2 regions of the Peribacillus sp. NPDC056705 genome follow, and region 2 is predicted to be linked to the other one. Evidence: riboswitches for the same ligand, from Rfam matches in the RefSeq annotation. Region 2 holds a riboswitch; the other holds the start of a gene.

Region 1 (3,887 bases), on a different contig from region 2:
AAGATGTGGGAGGACCAGTAAGGAATAGTTCGCAGCGAATGGCCGTCAAAAAGGAATGACCGCTAGTAATGTAGAATAAATTGTAACTAACACTCTGAAATCCGTCCTGAGTCCAGTTTCTTGGAAATATGGAAACAAAGTAGGTATGGCAAAAATGGTTAAATACAAAAAATGCTGCTGACCGCAAAATATTAACCAACTGGATAAAAAATCTTTGCCACAATGGATCATGAATTTCACCAATAGCTGAAAAAGGAGGACAAGATGAATGGATAGTGAATCTTCATTATTAAAAGAGCATTTGTATCAGCTAGAGGAGAAATTGTTAAAATCTGAAGTCCGTAAATCACCAGAAGAGCTTTCATTATTATTGAAAGATGATTTCTTTGAGTTCGGCAGTTCGGGTAACATATGGTCTAAAAACGATTTTTTGGGACAAGAGGGAGCCGGATCGGTGAAGAGGACAATAAGTCAATTTGATATGCATCCATTGTCTGAGGATACCGTTTTAACGACGTACCGGATTTTTGATGAAGATAAAGTGGAACATACCTTAAGGAGTTCAATCTGGAAATGTACGAATGGAAGATGGCAAATGTTTTTTCATCAAGGCACGAAAACGAAAGGGCCCCGCTAGGCCTATTATTTATGAATAAGAATTATCATAAAAATGCGTAAGTAAAATGAGATTTGCTTGTTTAAAAAAATATTTCAATAAAATGATTGGGGTGGGTGAATCTGATCTTTCGTACCATTGATACCGATAAAGATAAAGAGATTATCATTAAATTTAGGAAAGATTCCTATGTTGTAAGTTTTGGATCTGAAGATGGTTTTGGAGATGAGAATACATATCTGCAACGAATGAAAGAACGGGTCCGGAAATTTCCGGATGACAGGTGATCATTGAAAAGGACCAAGAACCGATTGGCCAGATGGAACTTCAAATTCGGGAGTATGAAGGAACAGAGATTGGCTATGTGAATCTTTTTTATCTTATTCCCGATTACCGCAGTAAAGGCCTTGGCAAGGAATTGGTTCGCTATGCAGAAAACTTTTTCAGGCAATTTAACGTCTCCGAATATCATTTAAGGGTTTCTCCGGATAATGGAAGGGCGATTCGTTTATATACGAATTCAGGCATGAAGAAGATAAGCGAAGAAAATGAAAAATACCTTGTATGGAGAATGAGCAAATCGATTTAAAGTTATATTGATATAATTAAAATCTATCAATTCACTATACTATAAAAATATTTAGCGTGATGAAAAATATGGTTGACTTTAGAGAAATTAGAATATATAGTGAAGGACATAATTAAATATAACGTTAATTCTTATCAAGAGATGTGGAGGGACTTGGCCCTATGATACCTCGGCAGCGGGTTTTTACTTTTGTAAAAATACTGTGCTAATTCCAACGGACGAAAGTTTGAAAGATAAGAAGGAGCTTTTCTTAGATAATTAATTTAAGAGTTTACTCTTTTTTTATGTCTAAAAGAGGCCTCTTCTGTCTGATGACGGAAGAGGCCTCTTTTGTTTATTCAAAATGTATATGGTTATTTGGAGAATTGGTGCAATTACTCGTAAGTTTGGCAGATTTACTCGTGAGTTTCACGCATTTACTCGTGAATTCCGCGCATTTACTCGTGAATTCCGCGCATTTACTCGTGAATTCCGCGCATTTACTCGTGAATTCCAAAAATTTAACCCTATCATTATGAAACTTGGCAAAGCTCTTCTCTAGATAATGAATTCGTACAAATAAACAGCATGGGGGGAGATTGGATGATTGAGTTTCAACATGTCAAAAAGGTTTATCAAACAAAGAAACAGACTGTCGAGGCTTTGAAGGGCATCAATTTGACAGTGGAAAAGGGGGATATATTCGGTGTAGTCGGTTATAGCGGGGCCGGGAAGAGTACGTTGATCAGGTTGGTCAATTTGCTTGAACATCCTTCAGATGGTTCGGTGATTGTTGGGGGCAAGGATTTAACCAAATTGAACCCGAAGGAATTGCGGGCAGAAAAGAAAAAAATCGGGATGATTTTTCAGCATTTTAATTTGCTGAACTCAAAGACCGTTTTTGATAATATCGCCATGCCGCTGATTTTATCGGGAACCCCTGGTAAAGAAATCAAAAAGCGGGTAGGAGAGCTGTTGGAGTTCGTTGGCTTATCGAGCAAAGCAAAGAGTTATCCGGAACAATTATCCGGCGGCCAAAAGCAGCGGATCGGCATTGCGAGAGCATTGGCTACCAATCCATCGATCTTATTGTGTGATGAGGCTACCTCGGCATTGGATCCACAAACAACGAGTGCTGTTCTGCAGCTCTTAAAGAAAATCAATAAAGAATACAATATCACCATTCTGCTAATCACTCATGAGATGTCTGTCATTAGGGAAATTTGCAATAAGGTAGCGGTCATGGAGGGCGGATGTGTCGTTGAACAAGGTTCGGTTTTCGAAGTTTTTGCGAAGCCGCAAACGGATATTGCAAAAAACTTCGTGAGAACGGTCATACATGACGAAATCCCACAAAGTTTCCTAAAAAGCATAGGGTCCCATATCCCGATTATTTGGAAAATTAATTTTATTGGAACTACTTCGGGTACTCCTTTACTTTCAACGATCTCGAAGAAATATGATGTTCATTTAAGTGTTTTATCAGCCAATATTTCTGAAATTCAGGAAACGCCTTTCGGGAATTTGATCATCGAAGTGACCGGGAACAAAAATGAGGTGGAAAAGGCTTATCAATATATTAAAGACGAGGGGATTCTCGTCCAGGAGGTGCAGATTTAATGGTTAATACGCTTTGGGGAATGGAAATAACGGCAGATCAGCTGTCGACAGCTTTCGGTGACACACTTTATATGGTAGCCATCTCATTGGTATTTTCCGGATTGATTGGGCTTCCGCTCGGTATCCTGCTTGTCATTACAAGAAAGGGTCACATCCTGGAGAATAAATGGGTCTTTAATGTATTGAACCCGATCATCAATATATTGCGGTCGGTTCCTTTCATCATCTTGCTTGTAGCACTTATTCCGTTTACAAGAATGATTGTAGGCAGTGCAATCGGAACGAATGCGGCCATTGTTCCGTTAATCTTTTACGCGGCCCCTTATATTGCCCGGCTTGTGGAGAACTCCCTGTTGGAAGTGGACAAAGGGATCATCGAGGCAGCTCAGGCGATGGGGGCGACGACATGGCAAATCATTTACCGCTTTTTGATTCCCGAGGGACTTAGTTCATTGATCCTTACATTTACAACAGCGACAATCGGGCTTGTTGGTTCTACGGCCATGGCAGGTGCCGTCGGTGCAGGCGGGGTCGGAGATCTAGCTTTGGCTTACGGTTATCAAAGGTTCGATACGATGACGATGATCGTCACGGTGGCGGCGCTCGTGATCATCGTTCAATTATTGCAATCCACCGGGAATTTCGTTTCAAGAAAAATCAGAAGAAGATAAACATAACAGGAGGTAGGAGAAATGAAGAAAATCTTATTAACGATCATCGTATTGGCATTGGCCATCGTGTCTGCAGCATGCGGGAAAAAAGAAGGTGCATCAGGCGGTTCGGATGATGTGAAAACAGTGAAAGTCGGTGTCAGCAGCGGGGATACGAGAACATGGGAATATATTGTCGATATAGCGAAAGAGGAAGGGCTTAATATCGAACTGGTCACTTTCAATGATTATATCCAACCGAACCTTGCGTTAAGTGAAGGTGAAATCGATGCCAATTCATTCCAAACGGTCGCTTACTTCGATGAATTCGTTCAAGATCAAAATCTGAAATTAGAGGCCATCGGGTCGACTGTCATTGCGCCCATGGGCCTTTATTCGAAAAAACATAAAAGTCTTAAGGATCTTCCGGATG
Region 2 (3,887 bases):
AATAATTTTACCGTTTGCAGGAAGTTATAGATGATGACAGGCTTGAATACATTCAATTCAAAATTACCTTGGCTTGCTGCAAAGCCAATTGTAGCATCGTTACCCACGATTTGAGTTGCAATCATGGTAAGCGCTTCACTTTGTGTTGGATTGACTTTACCTGGCATGATGGAGCTGCCTGGCTCGTTTTCCGGAATGGCTATTTCGCCGATTCCGCTTCTTGGACCACTTGCCAGCCATCTGACATCGTTCGCAATTTTCATTAAATCCGCTGCCAATGCTTTTAAAGCGCCGTGTGCGTAGACGATTTCGTTATGGCTTGTCAATGCATGGAACTTATTATCAGATGTGACAAAAGGATATCCAGTATCAGCTGCAATTTGTTTGGCGGAAAGTCCCGGGAATTCTTTTTTTGTATTGATTCCGGTTCCTACAGCCGTTCCTCCTAGTGCAAGGTTCAATAATTTTTGGCTGCTTTCCTCAATCATCGCTAGATTTTTGTCGAGCATCGCTTTCCAGCCGGAAATCTCTTGTCCCAATGTTAATGGTGTAGCATCTTGAAGATGTGTCCGGCCAATTTTCACGACATCCCAAAATTCTTTTTCTTTTGTATCGAATGTATCACGAAGAGCTTTAATGGCAGGAACCAATTTTTCAGCGACTTCCATAAAGGCAGCAATATGCATGGCTGTCGGGAAAGTATCATTGGAGCTCTGTGCCTTGTTAACATCATCATTCGGATGAAGGGTTTCCGATTCACCGTTTTCTTTTAACCATTCATTTCCTTTGTTAGCGACCACTTCATTCACGTTCATATTACTTTGCGTACCGCTTCCCGTTTGCCAAACTACAAGCGGGAAATGCTCATCTAGCGTTCCTTCGAGGATTTCGCCGCAAATCTTGACGATGGCATTCTTTTTAACTTCCGAAAGATCACCAAGATCATAGTTCACCTTTGCCGCAGCTTGTTTAACGTATGCAAATGCACGAACTAATTCAATCGGCATTTTTTCGTTACCGATTTTGAAATTGTTACGGCTTCTCTCGGTTTGTGCTCCCCAATATTTATCAGCAGGAACTTTCACTTCACCCATCGTATCTCGTTCGATTCTGTATTCCATGTGTTCTCCTCCTATGTTTGCACTATTCATTGAGACCAATTTGCATATGAAATGAATAATGTCGTATTATTCTTTCTCTCCATACATTGTACAAACTTTATTATTTTAAAGCAAAAATATCCGCTGACCTTTCACTTTTTCCGAAAATTGCATGACCCTTCGTGTTTATATGAAGATTCGGATATTCTTTTTTTTAGATACATAAAGTGTTGTCGCACTAGGCACCAATTAACCTGGACATGAACATCCAAGCATTATCCATCCCAAAATGTCCTTGACAGTATTTTGTATATATAGTAAATTCAAAAGAAATTGAATAATCTAAACTCTTATCGAGAGAGGTAGAGGGAATGGCCCGATGACACCTCAGCAACCTTCATTTGTTTCAAACCAATGAAAAGGTGCTAATTCCACAAGTTTGTGAACTTGGAAGATAAGAAGAATGACTCGTCCTTACTTAATCAAAGTCTTCTTCTTAAAGAAGACTTTTTTTTATTTTATATAACTCAAAGGAGCAGTGAAAACCATGTACAAAACTGAAACATATCTTGCTCAATTAGGAAACCGCAGCGAAACGGCGACAGGAACAGTCAATCCGCCAGTATACTTTTCAACAGCTTTTCGCCATGAAGGAATTGGCCAATCGACGGGATTCGACTACACAAGGACAGGTAATCCTACACGCCAATTATTGGAGCGTTCCATCGCCGATCTGGAAAAAGGCGACCAAGGTTATGCCTGCAGTTCAGGAATGGCCGCCATTTCCACTATCCTTGCCCTTTTTAAATCAGGTGATGCCTGGATTGTCAGCGAAGATCTTTATGGTGGTACATATCGTCTGTTAGAACAAGGTTTTAAAAAATGGGGATTGCAGTGTGACTATGTAAACACTTGTTGTTTGGAGGATATAGAAAAAGCCATCACTCCTCACACGAAAGCCATCTTCATCGAAACTCCCACTAACCCTCTTATGCAGCAAACGGACATTAGCGCTGTTGCCGCATTGGCCAAACAAAATAATTTACTATTGATCGTTGATAATACTTTTTACACGCCTCTTATTCAACAACCCATCCTGCTTGGAGCGGATATCGTGATTCACAGTGCAACCAAGTATCTCGGTGGTCATAATGATGTGCTCGCCGGACTGATCGTTGCTAGCGGCGCTGAATTATGTGATGCACTAGCCTTCCATCATAATGGTACCGGAGCTGTCTTGAGCCCCTTTGATTCTTGGCTATTGATGCGTGGAATGAAAACCTTGGCATTGCGGATGGAGCGTCATGAAAAGAATGCCAAAATACTTGTAGGTTACTTGTCGGAACATGATTGTGTCACGGACGTATTGTATCCCGGCAAAGGCGGCATGATTTCATTCCGTATCATTGATGAATCGGCGGTCAACCCCTTTTTACAATCGCTCTCATTAATTTCCTTTGCAGAAAGCCTTGGAGGGGTTGAAAGCTTTATCACCTATCCTGCCACACAAACGCATGCCGATATACCGCTTGAAGTCAGAACGGCAAATGGAGTTTGTAATCGCCTGCTCCGCTTCTCCGTTGGCATCGAGGATAGCGATGATTTGATTCAGGACTTGCAGCAAGCATTCGCACATGTAAAAAGGGAGGCGCTACGATGACAGGTCATGATTTTAGCTTTGAAACGAAATTACTTCATAATCAGCATAAATTCGATCCGGCAACGGGCGGTGTGAGCGTCCCCATTCAGCATGCATCGACTTTCCATCAATCCGATATCGATCAATTTGGCAAATATGATTACAGCAGAAGCGGGAACCCGACTCGCGAAGCACTTGAAGACATCATTGCCGAACTTGAGGAAGGCACTCACGGCTTTGCTTTTTCTTCAGGTATGGCTGCCATTTCAACAGCCTTCCTGCTATTGTCTGCCGGGGATCATATCGTCATTTCCGAAGATGTTTACGGCGGAACATTCAGGATGGTCACAAGCGTATTGACTCGTTTCAATATTGAGCATACCTTCGTGGACATGACGGACCTTGAAAGCGTCAAAGCTGCCGTTCAGCCAAATACCAGGGCAATCTATATCGAAACGCCTTCAAATCCGTTACTTAAAGTGACCGATATTCAAGCCGTATGTGATATCGCCAAAAAAGCTGGTGCCTTAAGTTTTGTTGATAACACATTCTTGACCCCGGCATTGCAAAAACCGTTGAATCTGGGCGCTGATGTTGTCCTTCATAGCGCGACGAAGTTTTTATCCGGACATAGTGATGTGGTAGCTGGGCTTGCGGTAGTGAAAGATCCGGAATTGGCCGCAAGACTCGGTTCGCTCCAAAACTCCTTTGGAGCGGTCCTTGGTGTCCAGGATGCCTGGCTTGTAATGAGAGGTTTGAAAACCTTATCAGTTAGAATGGAACATTCACAAAAAGGGGCAGAAAAGATTGCAGCCTACTTAAAGGAACAGCCATTGGTGAAAAAAGTGTATTATCCCGGCCTTTCCGATCATCCACAGCACGCCATCCAGAAAGGCCAGTCACTTGGAGCGGGGGCGGTCCTATCATTTGAATTGGAAAGTGAGGAAGTCTTCCGTTCTTTCGTGAACACTGTCGAGCTCCCTGTTTTTGCCGTAAGCCTTGGAGCGGTCGAATCTATTTTATCTTACCCAGCCAAAATGTCCCATGCCGCCATGCCTGATGATGAAAGGGAAAAGCGAGGCATCACGAACAGCTTGCTCCGCCTCTCTGTCGGACTTGAAAATCCGGACGATTTAATAAAGGACTTC

What was found. Region 2 has a riboswitch for S-adenosylmethionine ahead of ACFRAK_RS08270 (methionine biosynthesis PLP-dependent protein). Riboswitches for the same ligand answer to the same signal wherever they lie in the genome.
Region 1: another riboswitch for S-adenosylmethionine. It lies ahead of ACFRAK_RS21315 (methionine ABC transporter ATP-binding protein); the one in region 2 lies ahead of ACFRAK_RS08270 (methionine biosynthesis PLP-dependent protein).

Annotation. Positions count from the first base shown of each region.
Region 1 covers NZ_JBHTYI010000025.1:8,685-12,571, forward strand. Annotated here, with positions in the region: gene ACFRAK_RS21300 (nuclear transport factor 2 family protein) at 269-637, shown strand; gene ACFRAK_RS21305 (hypothetical protein) at 733-903, shown strand; gene ACFRAK_RS21310 (GNAT family N-acetyltransferase) at 900-1,205, shown strand; SAM riboswitch class I at 1,334-1,445, shown strand; gene ACFRAK_RS21315 (methionine ABC transporter ATP-binding protein) at 1,788-2,804, shown strand; gene ACFRAK_RS21320 (methionine ABC transporter permease) at 2,825-3,475, shown strand; gene ACFRAK_RS21325 (MetQ/NlpA family ABC transporter substrate-binding protein) at 3,497-3,887, shown strand, end outside.
Region 2 covers NZ_JBHTYI010000004.1:329,245-333,131, reverse strand. Annotated here, with positions in the region: gene fumC (class II fumarate hydratase) at 1-1,121, opposite strand, end outside; SAM riboswitch class I at 1,448-1,561, shown strand; gene ACFRAK_RS08270 (methionine biosynthesis PLP-dependent protein) at 1,648-2,760, shown strand; gene metC (cystathionine beta-lyase) at 2,757-3,887, shown strand, end outside.